2 regions of the Erythrobacter sp. SN021 genome follow, and region 1 is predicted to be linked to the other one. Evidence: predicted binding sites of a transcription regulator. Region 1 holds the regulator's gene; the other holds the start of a gene.

Region 1 (7,924 bases):
AAGCCCAATGGCGTGTTCTACGGCAGCGATGGCAAGTGGGTGGTTCGCAGCACCGACAGCTTTCTCGCGAATGTTACCGAACGCCCGGAATTCGGCACGCAATCTGGTCCGATGCTGGTGGTGGATGGCAAAATCCATCCCACAATAACGCATGACGGGCCTTCGCGCCTGATCCGCAACGCAGTCGGCGTCGACGACAATGGCCGCGCGCATTTCGTGATATCGAATGCTCCGATCTCTTTCGGCAAGCTCGCCCGGTTCTACAAGGACGAGCTGGACGTAAAGAATGCGCTGTTTCTCGACGGCAATGTGTCGCTGCTCTGGAACCCGGCTACCGACAGGCTCGACACAGGCGCCCCCATCGGCCCGATTGCCGTCATCAAGAAAAAGGCTTCCGAATGACCGAACCCCGCCGCACGCTCTATCCCGCGATCGAACCGTTCGAGTCCGGCATGCTCGATGTCGGCGAAGGTCACTCGCTCTATTGGGAACGGGTCGGCACCAAGGGCGCGAAGCCTGCGGTATTCCTCCACGGAGGTCCAGGTGGCGGCATGGCGCCCGATCATCGCAGACAGTGGGATCCGGATCTCTACGATGTGCTGCTGTTCGACCAGCGCGGCTGCGGAAAATCGCTGCCTTTCGCCGAAATCGAAAACAACGACACCTGGCGGATCGTCGACGATATCGAGCGACTTCGCGAGATGTGTGGCCACAGCAAATGGCAGGTCTTTGGTGGCAGTTGGGGATCGACACTGGCGCTTGCCTACGCCCAGAAATATCCGAACCGGGTGAGCGAACTGGTTCTACGAGGCGTTTTTCTCGCGCGGGAGCGGGAAAAGACCTGGCTCTACGGCTACGGGGCGAGCGAGATCATGGCCGAACAGTGGGACCAGTTCATCGGCCTCGTTCCCGAGCAGGAGCGCGGCGACCTGGTGCGCGCCTATTACAACCGCCTGACGAGCGAGGACGAAGCGACGCGGCTTGCCGCGGCGCACGAATGGTCGCTGTGGGAGGGCCATGTCGCCACGCTGTTACCGAACGAATCCCTGCTGGAAAGCTTCGGCGATCCAGCCAAGGCGGTTCCATTCGCGCGCATCTGCGCGAAGTTCTTTCTCGAGGGCTTCTTTCTCGAAGAAAACGAATTGCTCGACAATGTCGATCGGCTCACCGGCATTCCCGGTATCATCGTGCAGGGCCGCCATGACATCTGCACCCCGCCAAGCGCGGCCTGGGCGCTGAAGAAAGCCTGGCCCGAGGCGGAGCTTTGGATGGTCGACGATGCCGGACATAGTGCGAGCGAACCCGGTATCGTCGACGGCCTGGTCCGGGCCACCGACCGGCTGGCCGGGAAGCGGGCGTGACATCACGCTGACGTTTCGCGTCTCGCAGCTTTCCTTGCTTGAAAGCCTGGCGCCAGAGCTTCATTGACGGCATGCATGACCGACAGCCTCTCCATTCTCGTAATCGACAATTACGATAGCTTCACCTTCAACCTCGTCCATTACCTCACGGAAATGGGCGCGGATGTCGAGGTGGTGCGCAATGACGCCATTTCGGCGCGCGAGGCACTGGCGGCAGACCATGCGGGTTATCTGATCTCGCCCGGACCCTGCACACCGAACGAAGCGGGGATCAGCCTCGACCTCGTGACGGCCTGCGCCGATGCGGGCAAACCTCTGCTCGGCGTGTGCCTTGGTCATCAGGCAATCGGCCAGCATTTCGGCGGGCGCGTGGTGCGCGGTGGGCTGATGCATGGAAAGACATCGCCGGTGACGCATGATGCGAGCGGAGTCTTTGTCGGCCTACCCTCGCCCTTTACCGCGACGCGCTATCACTCGCTCGTGGTCGAGGACATTCCCGACTGCCTGGAGATCAACGCCACCAGCGAAACACCGGGTCTCGACGGCAGCAGCGTGATGGGCTTCCGCCATTGCGAACTGCCGATTCACGGCGTTCAGTTCCACCCCGAAAGCATTGCCACCGAACACGGCCACGCACTGCTTGCCAACTTCCTCGAAATCTGCGGTATCGCCGCCAAGGCCCCGGCATGAAACGACTTCCCGATGCAAAGCAGCACCTTGGCGAGAAGGAGGCGGAAGAGGTCTTCGGCTGGATTCTCGATGGCGAGACGTCCGACGAGGACGTCGCCCGTTTTCTCGTGGACATGTCGGCGCGCAGTGAAACGTCCGAGGAAATCGCTGGGGCTGCCCGTGCGCTCCGGACCCGGCTGATTCCGGTCGAAGCTCCCGAAGGGACCGTCGATTGCTGCGGTACCGGGGGCGATGGGCATCACACGCTCAACGTCTCGACAGCGGTGAGCCTGGTCGTCGCGGCATGCGGTGTCCCGGTGGCAAAGCACGGCAATCGCGCGGCGAGCAGCAAATCGGGCGCGGCGGATACACTCGAAGTGCTTGGCCTCGACATGGAAGCTGCGGGGAAAAGCGCCGAGAAGACCTTGGCGGAACTCGGAATTTGTTTCCTCTTCGCCAAAAACCACCACCCTGCGATGGGGCGCATTCAACCCATTCGCCAGAAGCTCGGTGTGCGGACCATTTTCAATTTGATGGGTCCCTTGTCGAACCCCGCCGGGGTACGGCGGCAACTGATCGGCATCGCCCGTCCCGCCTATGTCCCTATCTATGCCGCCGCCAAGGCCAAGCTGGGGACCGAGCGGACCTTCATTGCCTCGGGTGACGAAGGCCTCGACGAACTGAGCCTGGCGGGCGGAAACGAACTGGCCGACGTGACGGGCAATGATTTCGAGATGCGCCGCGTCGTCGCGGTGCAGGCCAACCTGCCTCATTCACCCGTCGAAGCGATCCGCGGGGGCGAACCGGAGCATAACGCACGGGCGTTGGAAGCTCTTCTGTCGGGGACCCCCGGCCCCTATCGCGACGCGGTGTTGTTCAATGCCGCCGCGACGCTCATCGTCGCCGGGCGCACCGACGACTGGACCGAAGGCGCGGAAATCGCCGCCGAAGCGCTGGATTCGGGCAAGGCCAAGACGCTGCTCGAAAAATGGATCGCGATGGCCATCTGACATGAACAAGCTCGAAGAGATTTGCGCAACCAAGCGCGAGGAAGTCGCCGCGCGCAAGCGAGCCCGTTCGCGCGCCGATCTGGACGCGGCGGCGCTTGGACAATCGGCACCCCGTGGCTTCCGCTCGGCCCTGGCACGCGCGCAGCAGAGCGGGTTCGGCCTGATTGCCGAAATCAAGAAAGCATCACCCTCCAAAGGCCTAATCCGAAAGGATTTTCGGCCCGCCGAGCACGCGCGCGCCTATGCTGCGGGCGGAGCTGCCTGCCTGTCGGTGCTGACCGACGCCCCCTACTTTCAGGGTCACGAGGATTATCTCGTCGAAGCGCGCACAGCCTGCCCCCTTCCGGTCCTGCGCAAGGACTTCTTGGTCGATACGTGGCAAGTCGTCGAAGCACGCGCGATCGGTGCCGATGCGATTTTGATTATCGTCGCTGCGCTCGACGATAGTGCCATGCATGAAATCGAAGCAGCGGCATTCGATTACGGAATGGATGTCCTGGTCGAAGTCCACGATAGCGTCGAAATGGAACGCGCCGCCCGGCTGAAATCGCGCTTGATCGGTGTGAACAACCGCGACCTCAAGACCTTCGATACCGATCTTGCGACAACCGAAACGCTCGCCGCCCACGCCCCGGACGGCGCCCTGTTGGTCGGCGAGAGCGGGATCTCGACCCATTCCGATTGCGCCCGCCTCGCTCGTTCTGGCGTGCGCAGCTTCCTTGTCGGAGAAAGCCTGATGCGGCAGCCCGATGTCGAAGCGGCAACCCGCACCCTGCTTGGCGGCTGAAACGGCGGGAGAGGAGCAAAGCGGGAACACCTGTTCCAGCGCAACTTGCTCCAAACCGGGGCTATTGCTTGACTTGTGGAAAGGGGTTGCTTACTTGTTCCGCATTCGTTCACGCGTTTGTGAACAGGCGACACGGGAGTTCGCACCATGCTGACCGCCAAGCAGCACGAATTGATCCGCTTCATCCAGCAAAAGCTGGAGGACACTGGTATTTCCCCCAGCTTCGAGGAAATGAAAGAGGCATTGGACCTCAAGAGCAAGTCGGGCGTCCACCGGCTTATCTCCGCGCTGGAAGAACGCGGTTTCATTCGTCGGCTGCCCAATCGGGCGCGGGCGCTCGAGGTTGTCAAACTGCCGGAAGACGCGGTCATGGGTTCTCCCAAGCCTGCTCCCGCGAACGATGCGGTCGCCACGGCGCTGACCGCGAAGGCAGTCGCGCCCGAGCCGGCCAACGATATCATCGACGTTCCCCTGCACGGCCGCATCGCCGCCGGCGCTCCGATCGAAGCGATCGAAGGCCAGTCGAGCATGCCGGTGCCTGCCGCGCTGCTCGGCCCTGGCGAACATTATGCGCTGGAAGTCTCGGGCGATTCGATGGTCGAGGCCGGTATTTTCGACGGCGATTTCGCGCTGATCAAACGCACCGACAATGCGCGTGACGGAGAGATCGTAGTCGCGCTGGTCGATAATGAGGAGGCCACGCTCAAATATCTGCGCCGCGATGCAGGTCGTGTCCGGCTCGATCCGGCCAATAGCGCTTATGAGGCGCAGATGTACGAACCGCATCGGGTCCAGGTGCAGGGCAAGCTGGCGGGGCTCTTGCGGCGCTACCACTGATGAACGCATTGGCGACTAGCGGACGGAAGCCCGCCACCAGCCATGTTCACCCTGGTCCTGCGCGACCGTCGCGACCTCCCGGGAAGAAAGATAAATCGCCGTCCCTCCTTCCCTCTGGAGTAAGAGGCGGTCTATCTTCAGCCATCGTGGGCGGCAGCTCCGTGGCAAATAGCGTTCGGCGATAACGATATCCGCTCTCTGGCAAGCCGCGGCCAGTGCGCGCTCCGCGACGAGGTCCCGGTTGCGCGCGACGAGGATCGTCCAGTTGCGAGGTTCTTGCTTAGGGGGCCCTCGCTTTACGGTCAGCGTGCAGAATTCCGCACTGCATCGGGCGTGAGGCCACTGGACCAGCGGTATCGGCTCCAGGTCACTTCCGGAAAGCTCAAGCAGATTCTGTCGTGCGTAGTTCGTCTTGCCATCGCGCAGGACCAGCACGTGTTCGGCCTCGTTCGCCACGCCGATATCCCGCCCATCGCGCGTGACGAGAATATCGGGCGCGGATGCCGAAATCATAAGGAAGGCGGCCACAGCAACCGGCGCCAGTCCCCACAGGCGAGCCCTGCCTTGCCATAGTGCCAACCACAACGCGCCGGCGAGATATAGGGTCAAAGTGCTTAACCCGATACGCGGAGCCAGTTTCACCGCGCCGGGCTGCTCCGAGAAGAAATGGGCAATGGCGAGCAGGAGATCGAGCGAATGTCCGACCAGCCACCATGCGGGGGCGCCCGCCCCGACAATATCCAGCAAGAGAGCCAATGCCACGAGGGGCATGGAAACGAATGTCACCAGAGGGATCGCGATCAGGTTGGCTGCCGCGCCATAGACCCCCGCCCGGTGGAAGTGGAACAGGACTATCGGCATGAGCGCAAGCTCGATCACGAGGCCGGTCAGGAATAGCACCGATGCGCGCCGAGCGAGGCGGCGCAACCAGCTTTCTTCACGCGGTGCAAGGAAGTGCCGGATTGCCGGAACGTTGTGGAGGGTAACGATGGCGATAACCGCGGCGAAGCTCATCTGAAAGCTCGGTCCCACCAGCGATTCGGGCCATAGTGCAAGAACGGCGCCTGCCGCCACCGCCACCATCCGCATCGAAAGCGGTTCTCGCCCGAGCGCCAGCGCAACCAGGACGAGCAATGCCCCGATACAGCTCCGAACCGTCGGAACCTCGGCACCGGTCAACAGCGTGTAACCGATGCCAGCAAGGGCAGCCGTACCGGCTGCCAGCAGCGGCAGCCGCACGCGCAAGGTCAGCCAGGGCCAAAGGGCGAGCAGTTTGAGAGCCAGCAGATAGGTTGCCGCAATGATCGCGCTGACATGCAACCCGCTGATCGAAAGCAGATGCGTCAGCCCGGCATCGCGCATAGCCTCTTCGTCCGCCTGGGGAATGGCGCCCCGATCTCCGCTGGCCAGCGTCGCCGCAATCGCGCCGGCCGTGGTGTCCTCGAGCCTATCGCGGACATGCCCCGAAAGGCCTCTCTGGATCGATGCGAGGGATGCCGCCGAATCCCGAGATGGCTCGATCAGCTCGATTTCGCCGACTGCCGATCCGGTCGCCGAAAGTCCCTCGAACCAGGCTCGTCTCGCGAAGTTGTAAGCACCCGGGACGATCGGCGGAGACGGGGGCATTAAACGGGCCGACAGGCGCACTCTCGCCCCCTCGCGCAGCGCCGCCCGGTCCTGCGTCCACGGTATGTTGATCCGGTATGCCACCGCCCGGCCGGTCTGGGAATCGCGAGCGGCAAGGATGAGCCTCACGCGATCTTCCGCAGGCTGTTCCTCGCGCTCGAGAATCCGCCCGTCGATCTGTTCGAAGCGCGGCTGCGGGATGGGTTCCGCTCCCACCATCGCCGAGCGCGCCCAGACCAATGCGATTCCGGCGGCCAAGGCAATGCAGATCGAGACGATTCCGACCAGAGTGAAACCGCGTTTCTGCTCGCCGCGCCATAGAGCGATTGCGCCGAAAGCGGTTCCCAGCGCCAGTCCGATCGCTGCCAGCCACTGCCACCGTGTTCCCAACTGGAACCAGAGACCTATTCCACCGGCAAAAGCCACGACGAGCCACGGCCCGCGATCGAAGCGAGCAGTTTCGAGAAAGGTCTCGATGCGCTGTGCGAAACTGGACAAGAGACCGCGCATGCGCCAATGGCGCGGCACTATCTGGCGGGCTTCTTCGCCCGCTTCCCCCATCGGTATCGAAGGCGTCCCCTGCGTCGCCATGCAAGTGTTTGAAAGGAAGCGTGAGACAATGGCAAGCGATAGTGACAGCAAGACCCGGCAGGTCGTCACCCGCTTTGCTCCCTCGCCTACCGGCTATCTCCATATCGGCGGCGCGCGAACGGCACTGTTCAACTGGCTTTACGCGCGGCATCACGGTGGCCGCGCGCTGTTGAGGATCGAGGATACCGATCGCAAGCGCAGCACCCCCGATGCGATCGAGAAAATCATCGACGGCCTCGACTGGCTGGGCCTCGATTTCGACGAGGCACCGGTGTTTCAGTCCGACCGCGCCGAACGCCATGCCGAAGTCGCACACAAGCTGCTCGAAGCGGGGCATGCCTATAAGTGCTTCGCGACCCCCGAGGAACTCGAGGACATGCGTGCAGAGCAGCGCGCGAACAAGCAGCCGATGCGTTACGACCGACGCTGGCGCGACCGCGACGAGAGCGAAGCGCCCGACGGCGCGCCCTTTGTGATCCGCCTGAAGGTGCCGACCGAAGGGGCGGCGACGATTCAAGACGCAGTTCAGGGCGAAGTCACGGTAAACAACGCCGAGATCGACGATTACGTCCTGCTCCGCGCCGACGGCACGCCGACCTACATGCTCGCAGTTGTTGTCGACGATCACGACATGGGCGTAACGCATATCATCCGCGGTGATGACCACCTCAACAACGCCTTTCGACAATTGCCGATCATCCGTGCGATGGACACGATCGAGGGCGGTTGGCCCGACCCGGTCTATGCACACGTCCCGCTGATCCACGGTTCGGACGGGGCTAAGATGTCCAAGCGCCACGGCGCGGTGGGCGTAGAGGCCTATCGCGACGAAGAAGGCGTTCTGCCCGAAGCCCTTTTCAATTACCTGCTGCGTCTTGGCTGGGGTCATGGCGACCGCGAGGAGATCACCAAGGCGGAAGCCATCGAGTTGTTCGACCTTGATGGCGTCGGTAAAGGGCCGGCGCGCTTCGACATCAAGAAGCTGCAGCACCTCAATGGCCACTATATCCGCGAGGCCGACGATGCGCGCTTGGCGGAAATCG
Region 2 (7,924 bases), 220 kb from region 1:
AGGCCCATCGCCTTGCCCACCTCGCGGATCGCCATGCGCGGGCGATAGTGGATCACGGTGGCGCATAGCCCGGCGCGATGGCGGCCGTATCTGCGATAGATGTACTGGATCACCTCCTCGCGCCGCTCATGCTCGAAATCGACGTCGATATCGGGCGGCTCCTTGCGCTCTTCGGAGATGAAGCGGTCGAACAGCAGCGCATGCTTGGCCGGGTCGACGCTGGTGATGCCGAGGCAGTAGCACACGGCCGAATTGGCCGCGCTGCCGCGCCCCTGGCACAGGATCGGCGGATCGACCCCGCGTGCGTAATCGACGATGTTCTTGATGGTGAGGAAGTAGCGCGCCAGCTCAAGCTTGCCGATCAGCGCCAGCTCGCGCTCCAGCGTGGCGCGCACACTGTCGGGCAGACCACCGGGATAACGCCATTGCGTGCCTTTCCAGGTCTCGCTCTCGAGGAATTGCTGCGGAGTCTGGCCGTCGGGGTAGATTTCCTCCGGATATTCATATTGCAGCTCGTCCAGGCTGAAGTCGCAGGCATCGGCCACCGCGCGCGCAGCGGCGATGGCGTGCGGCCAGCGTTCGAACAGCTTCACCATCACCTCGGGCGGCTTGAGATAGCGCTCAGCATTGCCGTGGAGCAGGTGCCCGGCATGCGCCACCGTAGTCTTGTGCCGGATCGCGGTCATCACGTCCTGCAGCGGCCGCTTGTCGGGTGTAGCGTAATGCACGTCGTTGGTGGCGAGGATGGAGAGGCCGTTCGCCTTCGCCAGCGCATCGAGCCACTCGATCCGCGCAACGTCGTCGCCGGTGTAGAGATAGCTTGCGGCGATGTGGCGGAGCGTGGGGAGCTGGGCTGCGAGGTGGGGGAGGATTTCGGAGAGGGTGCCTTCCATCTCCACCTTCTCAACGTCACCCCGGCCCCCGAGCCGGGGTCCCGCTTTTTCCGGTGTCGCGCTCGAAGAAGAGCGGGACCCCGGATCAAGTCCGGGGTGACGAAAAGGGACTATGTTGCTCTCGACCTCAATCGCAAACTTCGTGCCCAGGTCGCGCGGCGGCAGGAGGATCAGTTGCACACCCCCGGCATGTGCGGCGAGCATGGCGAGGCTGATGTCGCACGCCCCTTTCTCCTGCCACTCTCCGTCGAGTGTCTGCATGCGCCCTGCGCTGATGAGCCTGCACAGCCGCCCATAGGCCGCCCGATCGATCGGATAGGCGAGGAAGGCCAACCCTTCGACGATCTCTATCCTACAGCCGATAAGCGGCTTCAACTTAAGCGTTTTCGCCTCGGTATGGATGCGCACGACGCCGGCCATTGTGTTGGCATCGGCAATCCCGATGGCATCATAGCCGAGCGCGCGGGCCTGCATTACGAGATCCACCGCATCGCTCGCCCCGCGCAGGAAGCTGAAGCAGGAGGCAACGCCGAGTTCCACGAAGGCGCTGCGCGGCGGCGCGTCTATGCTTTCCGGATCGAGTTCGATCGTACGCTTGGGAATCTGGAGGTCGTTGTCGGGCATCTCACCCTGCCACCTCCCCCAACCTTGCCTTCACCGCCGCGAGGTCGGCGTCGAACAACCGCGCCTGTTCCTCGCGCGCAGGGCCGTCAAGGCGTAGAAGGTAGGAGGGGTGCGCCGTGACCCACAGCTCGCTGCCGTCCTCCAGCGGGATCGGAGCCCCGCGCACTTTCGAAATGCTCACCGTCCTGCCGAGCAGCCCGCGCGCCGCGCTGGCGCCCATGGCGAGCACCAGTTTCGGCTGCACGATCGCGCGCTCCGCTTCGATCCACCAGCGGCAGGTGTCGATCTCTTTCGCTTGCGGATTTTGGTGCAGGCGCCGTTTGCCGCCCCGAACGATCCTGGGGACATATTTGAAGTGCTTCACCGCATTCGTCACATAGGCCGAACGGCGGTCGATTCCGGCCCGATCAAGATGCTGATCGAGCAACTTTCCGGCAGGCCCGACGAAGGGACGGCCCGCCTGGTCCTCATGGTCGCCCGGCTGCTCGCCGACAATCATCAGCGCCGCATCGCGCGGCCCCTCGCCCATCACCGCATGATTGTCGAGCGCGCCGATGGGGCACTTGCGGCAGGCATGAATCGCCTTGTCGATCGCCTCGAGCGTGTCGGGCCGCTCCTCGAATTCGCCGGAGAAAACCGATTTGCCCTTCGCCACCATCGCCGCCTCGCGATTCTGCGCGCCCGCGATAAGCTCAGGGATTAGAGCAGCTTCGGGCATGTTCTTCCAGTATTTCTTCGGCATCTCCTTCAGCATCGCGCCCACTTTCAGCCGCGCGGGATTGAAGATCGCAGCGTAATAGCTGCGCCAGAGGTCCTCCATCGGATCGCCGCCCGGCGCATCGCTGCGCTGCGCAGGCGGGCCTTCGGACATGCTGCTGCCGTCCCAGTGCAGGCAACCGCGCGGGGTCAGGATCGACCAGCGCATGTTGGAAAAGCGCCGCATGAAGAAGCCCGCATTGGCGCGCAGGATATGATGCTCGGGCTCGAACCAGGCGACATAGTGCTCGCCTGCCTCCTCTTCGTCGGATTCCACCAGGCGGAAGCGGACGAAGGCATGCATCTTATGGCTGTCGCGGCGGACGTTCTTGGCGAGGTCTTCCACCCGCCGCACGTCGGTATCGGCCTTGTCCTCCATCATGCGCGGATTGGCCTGCAGCCGCCACAGCAGACGATAGAGCAGCGCGAAGCGTTCTGGGTCGGAATGGAGGATCGCATTCCTCGCAAGGCTCACGAAACGCCGGTTTGCGCGCACGGGTCGCGCATCGGCGGGAGTAACCGGCATGTTCCGGTCACCATGTGCAAACAGGTCGCCGCTGCCGCCCGGTTCCACCCAGGCGATCCGATCGGGCGGCACCTCGCACTGGACAAGCACACGAGCGCGCTCGCGCCAGAAGTCGAAGTCGTCCGCTTCGGGCAGGTGCACCACATAATAGCTGCTGAGCTTGACGTGCTGGAGCCCCATATTCTGCTTCGCAATCATGCGGCAAACAGCTCCAACTGCTCGGTCTTGGGCGCGAGCAGGCTGCGCAGATCGGCCCGGTCGGTCAGCAGCACGGGTCGCCAGTCCACGGTGCAGATGAAGGGTCGCACCTTGGTAATCGACAGCGTGAGACGCGCCACATCGTCCAATCGCAACGCACGGTGGCGACGACTGGCGAGGATCTTGCCCACCGCCTTCACGCCGAGGCCGGGAACTCGCAGCAATTGCTCTTTAGACGCGCGGTTCACATCGACCGGGAATGCCCCGCGAAACTTCAGCGCCCAGGCGAGCTTGGGATCGATATCGAGCGGCAGATTTCCGTCCGGCTCGGTCGCCTGCATCACATCCGCCGGCTTGTAGCCATAGAAGCGCATCAGCCAGTCCGACTGGTAGAGCCGGTGCTCGCGGATCAGCGGCGGGCGCTTCAGCGGCAGCACCGCGCTGGCGTCGGGAATGGGCGAGAAGGCGCTGTAATAGACCCGGCGCAGCCCGAAACTGTCGTAGAGCCTGCTCGCCTTGCCGACGATGTCGCTGTCGGTCGCGGCATCGGCGCCGACGATCATCTGCGTCGACTGGCCTGCGGGCGCGAAACGGGGGGCATGCTTGAAACGCTTCCGCGCATCCTTCGCCTCGACGAGATCGGCCTTCACCTTGCCCATCGCGCCTTCGATCTGCGCGGCGTTCTTGTCGGGCGCGAGGCGGGTCAGGCCGCTGTCGGTCGGCAGTTCGACATTGATCGACACACGGTCGGCATAGAGACCGGCCTGATGGACGATCTCCGCATCCGCTTCGGGAATGGTCTTTAGATGAATGTAGCCGCGAAAATCGTGCTCTTCCCGAAGGATGCGCGCGACTTCTACCAATTGTTCCATCGTATGGTTCGAGCTTTTCACGATGCCCGAGGACAGGAACAGCCCCTCGATATAGTTGCGGCGGTAGAAGGCGAGTGTGAGATCGACCACTTCCTGCGGCGTGAACCTCGCCCGAGCCACATTCGAACTCTTGCGGTTCACGCAGTAATGGCAATCGAACACGCAGTGGTTGGTCAGCAGGATTTTGAGCAGCGAGATGCAGCGTCCATCGGGCGCATAGGCGTGGCAAATGCCCATCCCCTCGGTCGAACCGATCCCCCCACGTCCATTTGGGCCGCCCATCGAATTGCGATTCGCCGTGCCCGAAGACGCGCAGGAGGCATCGTATTTCGCGGCATCGGCGAGAATCTCAAGCTTCTGGAAGAGGGATTGCGCAGCCATATGTTCCTTATATGTTCCACACGACCTTTCGCCAATGTCAAATGACAAAGGATGGAACTTTTAGTCGATTTCTGCATACTGCATGTACGGACCGGGCCCCTCTGGCGAGTGCATATGTGCTCGTGATGTCGGACGTACGTAACGCCGACGGCCTGACCAAATTCTTACGTGATCGTCGGCATACCTACACCTCGCGGCCACCAGGTCGCCTGTCTGGAGTATGCAATGAAATATCTCGCTTCCCTTGCCATCCTCGGCTTCGCCACCGCGCCTCTTGCCGCTGCGGAAAAGGACTGGAATTTCGGTGACGGCACCAGCCCCGAGCGCTGGGCCAGCGTGAACGCGGCCTATGCGTTGTGCGATGCTGGCCTCAACCAGTCACCGATCGACCTCGGCGCCCCCAATGCTCGCGGCGATGTTCAGCTCGATACCAATTTCGGCGATGCCAACGGCACTATCGCTCTTGGTGAAGAAAAAGTGCAGGTCGACTTTGCAGCCGGGCTCGGCATGAATTCGGGCGGCAAGGAATTCAACCTCATTCAGGTGCATTTCCATACGCCTGCCGAACATGCGGTCGATGGCGAACGCTACCCGCTGGTGGCGCATTTCGTGCATGCCACCGAGGCTGGTGAACTGGGCGTGCTTGGCGTGATGTTCGAAGAGGGCGCGGCCAACCCGGCGCTGACCACGATCGTCGACGGTGTCGGCAAGGGCAAGGGAACTGCCGTGTCTTTCGACGTGAACGATATGGTCCCCGATGAGCTCGACGTCTATCGCTATATGGGCTCGCTTACCACGCCGCCGTGTAGCGAAGGTGTAAACTGGCATGTCGCCGAAGCGCCGATGACCGCCAGCGCCGAACAGATCGCCGCGATGGAAGCCAATCTCGGTCCCAGCGCCCGCTCTCTACAACCGCTCGGCTCGCGCCTTCTGGTCGCGCCGGAATAAGTATTCTGCCACCCGGCCCAGGCGGTCGGGTGGCACTCGCCTGTCAGGCGTATAGCCCCTGCAGATACCAGTCGGGCGGACCGCCGCGCCCGTCGCCGATGATTCCCAGGCGGTAAATCCAGTAACGTCGGCCTTCCTCGTCCTCGATCCGGTAATAGTCGCGTAGACGTGCCCTGCCCCGTTCGCGCCACCATTCGGGTGCGATCCGCTCAGGCCCCTCGACTCGTGCGACTTCATGGACCTGTCCACGCCAGCGAAAGCGCTGCGGATAGCCGTCGGGCGTCGCATAGAGCACCGCGATCTTCTCGGGATTATCGAGCAGCTTGAGCGGCCGCGCATGGAAGGCCAATTGCCCCTGCGAAGCCGGTTCGGGTTCGAGCGGCGGCTGCCAACGCTGCGCTCGTTCGGGGATGTGGCTGGCGAACGGCATCGGACGGTTGATCGCCTGTGCACCGAGCCGTACCGTCAGCCTGTCGATACAGGCTGCAAGACTGGTTCCACGGTTTTCCGTCGCCGCCTCGATATCGGCCTGCTCCAGCGCCAATGGTTCGGCCCAGTTGGCGCGCAGACGCAGCATTTCGATCCCGAAGCCGGCATCTATATCGTCGAGACGGGCAGCGAAGAGCCGCACGATATGCGCCGGATCGCGCGTGGCCTCGGCCATTTCAAGGCGGCGAACCACCACCTCGCCATCCACGCGCCACAGCCCCAGTTCGAGCCGCCGCGCACCCTGCCCCTGCCTTTCGAGTTCGCGTGCCATGTCATCGGCAAGGTCGGCAACCACCCGGTCGAGCAATTCGCGATGCCGGATCGGTTCGACCAGACGGCGCTGAACCAGCGGCATTTGTTGCGGGATCACCGGCAAGAGCGGCTCGGGTACACGGCCAAACAATTGGTCGAGCCGGATCAGAGGGTTGGCGGCAGGCGATTTACGATTGCGAAAACGCCTCTGGATCGCATCGCGGCCAATGGTGCCAATCTCGCCCAGGCGCTTGAGGCCGAGGCGGCGCAGAACGGTCAGCACATCCTGGTCGAGCCGCAGCGCGGCCACGGGCAGGTCGGCCAAGGCGCGCTCGATTGGCTCGCCCCGCTCCACAATTGCCCTATCCGGGCCGAAATGGGTCATGGCCCAGGCTGCTCCGGCGGTTGGGGCGATGGCGGCACGAATGGTCAACCGCCGTCTGGCGAAAGCTTCGTACACATCGTCCAGCAGGCGTTCCTCGCCACCGAACAGATGCGGTACCGCGGTCACATCGACCAACAGGCTATCGGGTACATCGAGTGCAGACCAAGGCCCCCAACGCTGCGCCCATATGGCGAGATCTTCGAGGAAAGTCAGATCGCCCGCCGGATCGGAAGGCGCGGTGACGATTGCGGGGCACAATGCGCGCGCATCGGCAAGCATCATGCCCCTGCGCGCACCAGCGGCAGTCGCGGCGCGATTGACTGCCTCGATCCGTGGACCATGCGCATGATCCGCAATCAGGACTAAAGGCCCGTCCCGAACGGTCTCTGCCTTCCTCCTTTTGTCCAATTGCCAGCGATCCATCGCCAGCGCGGGAAGCCAGATCGACAGGATACGGCAGGAACGCGATACACCCGCAGGCTGCGCGCTCACGCCCGTAGCGGCGGATGCCGCAAGCGCAATCCCGCTGTCCAGTCGACCCCCGCTTCGTCTGCTTTGCGCTGCACCCTGTCCGTTATCAACCTGCCCTGCTCTTCGCCCAGCACCCATTCGCCCGGCGCATGCATGCGTGCGCGGAACAGCTCAGCCCGCCAACGCGGCGCTCCAGGCGCCTGCCCGTTCCAGCGCGGGGCAGGCGATGGGGCCGAAGACACCTCCCACCGCATTCGCGCAGAAGAGAGATCGCGTACCGCATCCAGTCTCACGAGAAACAGGGGCACACCATGCTTTTCGCTCGCCAGTGTCAGGCGACGCGACGCAGTGAAATCGAGCGCTTTGGGATTGCCGACGATTTCCCCGATCACGAAAGCGAGTTCTCGGCAGCGCAGCCCTTCCTCGATGGCGAAGAGAGCATCTTCCGCCTTTTCCGCGCGTACGTGAACAATCCGTGCCTGCAGATCTTCAGGCAAACCCGCGCGGTATGGGCGTCCAACGCGCCGCGCCGCTTCGCGTGTCTGGACCCACAGCACGCTACGCCGGTCATGCGCTTCACAAGCCTCTGCGCGCGGCAAGTTACGCCAGTCGTCCAATGCCAGGCTCAGGGCGACTCCCGCTCCCGCCCCCTCGCACGAGGAGGCGAAAACCTCGTTGTGCAGCGCGAGACCCTGCCTTGCAGCCAAGCCCGGGCACCAACGTATGCTTCGCTGCGCAGAAAGAGCAGCGACGTCTTCGAAGGCTGTGGACGGCATGGAGACAGGGTTGGATCGGGACATAGGAAATCAAGCTATTCGTTCTCATTATGTTCCATATCCAATCGATTCGCAATTCGTCCTTCCACTGCCCCGTTCCGGCGCACCCAAGGGAACACCGAATCACGCGCATTCGTTTGAAAACCAAACGCAATTACGAAAGGCGCATTCGATGAAATATTCCGACGGCAATTCCGAAGAACTCAAGAAAAAATTCTGGCTGGCGCTTGCCGACTCGCCCTTCCTTTTCCTCGAACTGGACGGCCAATCGCAGACATCGGTGCCGATGACCGCCCAGCTCGACGAAGACGCCAACAGCGCAATCTGGTTCTTCACTCAGAAAAACTCGACCT

Evidence for each region. The regulator LexA, encoded in region 1, represses DNA repair genes until DNA is damaged. The targets are predictions, from matches to a motif close to GTTCCNCNCTTGTTCT.
Region 2: a site for LexA is predicted at 4,293-4,308, ahead of L5849_RS00450 (putative DNA modification/repair radical SAM protein). Genes of this name have one in related genera too.

Annotation. Positions count from the first base shown of each region.
Region 1 covers NZ_JAKKUW010000001.1:320,237-328,160, forward strand. Annotated here, with positions in the region: gene L5849_RS01535 (phosphodiester glycosidase family protein) at 1-402, shown strand, start outside; gene pip (prolyl aminopeptidase) at 399-1,361, shown strand; gene L5849_RS01545 (aminodeoxychorismate/anthranilate synthase component II) at 1,437-2,051, shown strand; gene trpD (anthranilate phosphoribosyltransferase) at 2,048-3,040, shown strand; gene trpC (indole-3-glycerol phosphate synthase TrpC) at 3,042-3,827, shown strand; gene lexA (transcriptional repressor LexA) at 3,975-4,664, shown strand; gene L5849_RS01565 (ComEC/Rec2 family competence protein) at 4,680-6,881, opposite strand; gene gltX (glutamate--tRNA ligase) at 6,910-7,924, shown strand, end outside.
Region 2 covers NZ_JAKKUW010000001.1:100,179-108,102, reverse strand. Annotated here, with positions in the region: gene L5849_RS00460 (error-prone DNA polymerase) at 1-1,517, opposite strand, end outside; gene L5849_RS00455 (UdgX family uracil-DNA binding protein) at 1,519-2,997, opposite strand; gene L5849_RS00450 (putative DNA modification/repair radical SAM protein) at 2,994-4,250, opposite strand; gene L5849_RS00445 (carbonic anhydrase) at 4,476-5,198, shown strand; gene L5849_RS00440 (DNA polymerase Y family protein) at 5,242-6,747, opposite strand; gene L5849_RS00435 (hypothetical protein) at 6,813-7,502, opposite strand; gene L5849_RS00430 (pyridoxamine 5'-phosphate oxidase family protein) at 7,744-7,924, shown strand, end outside.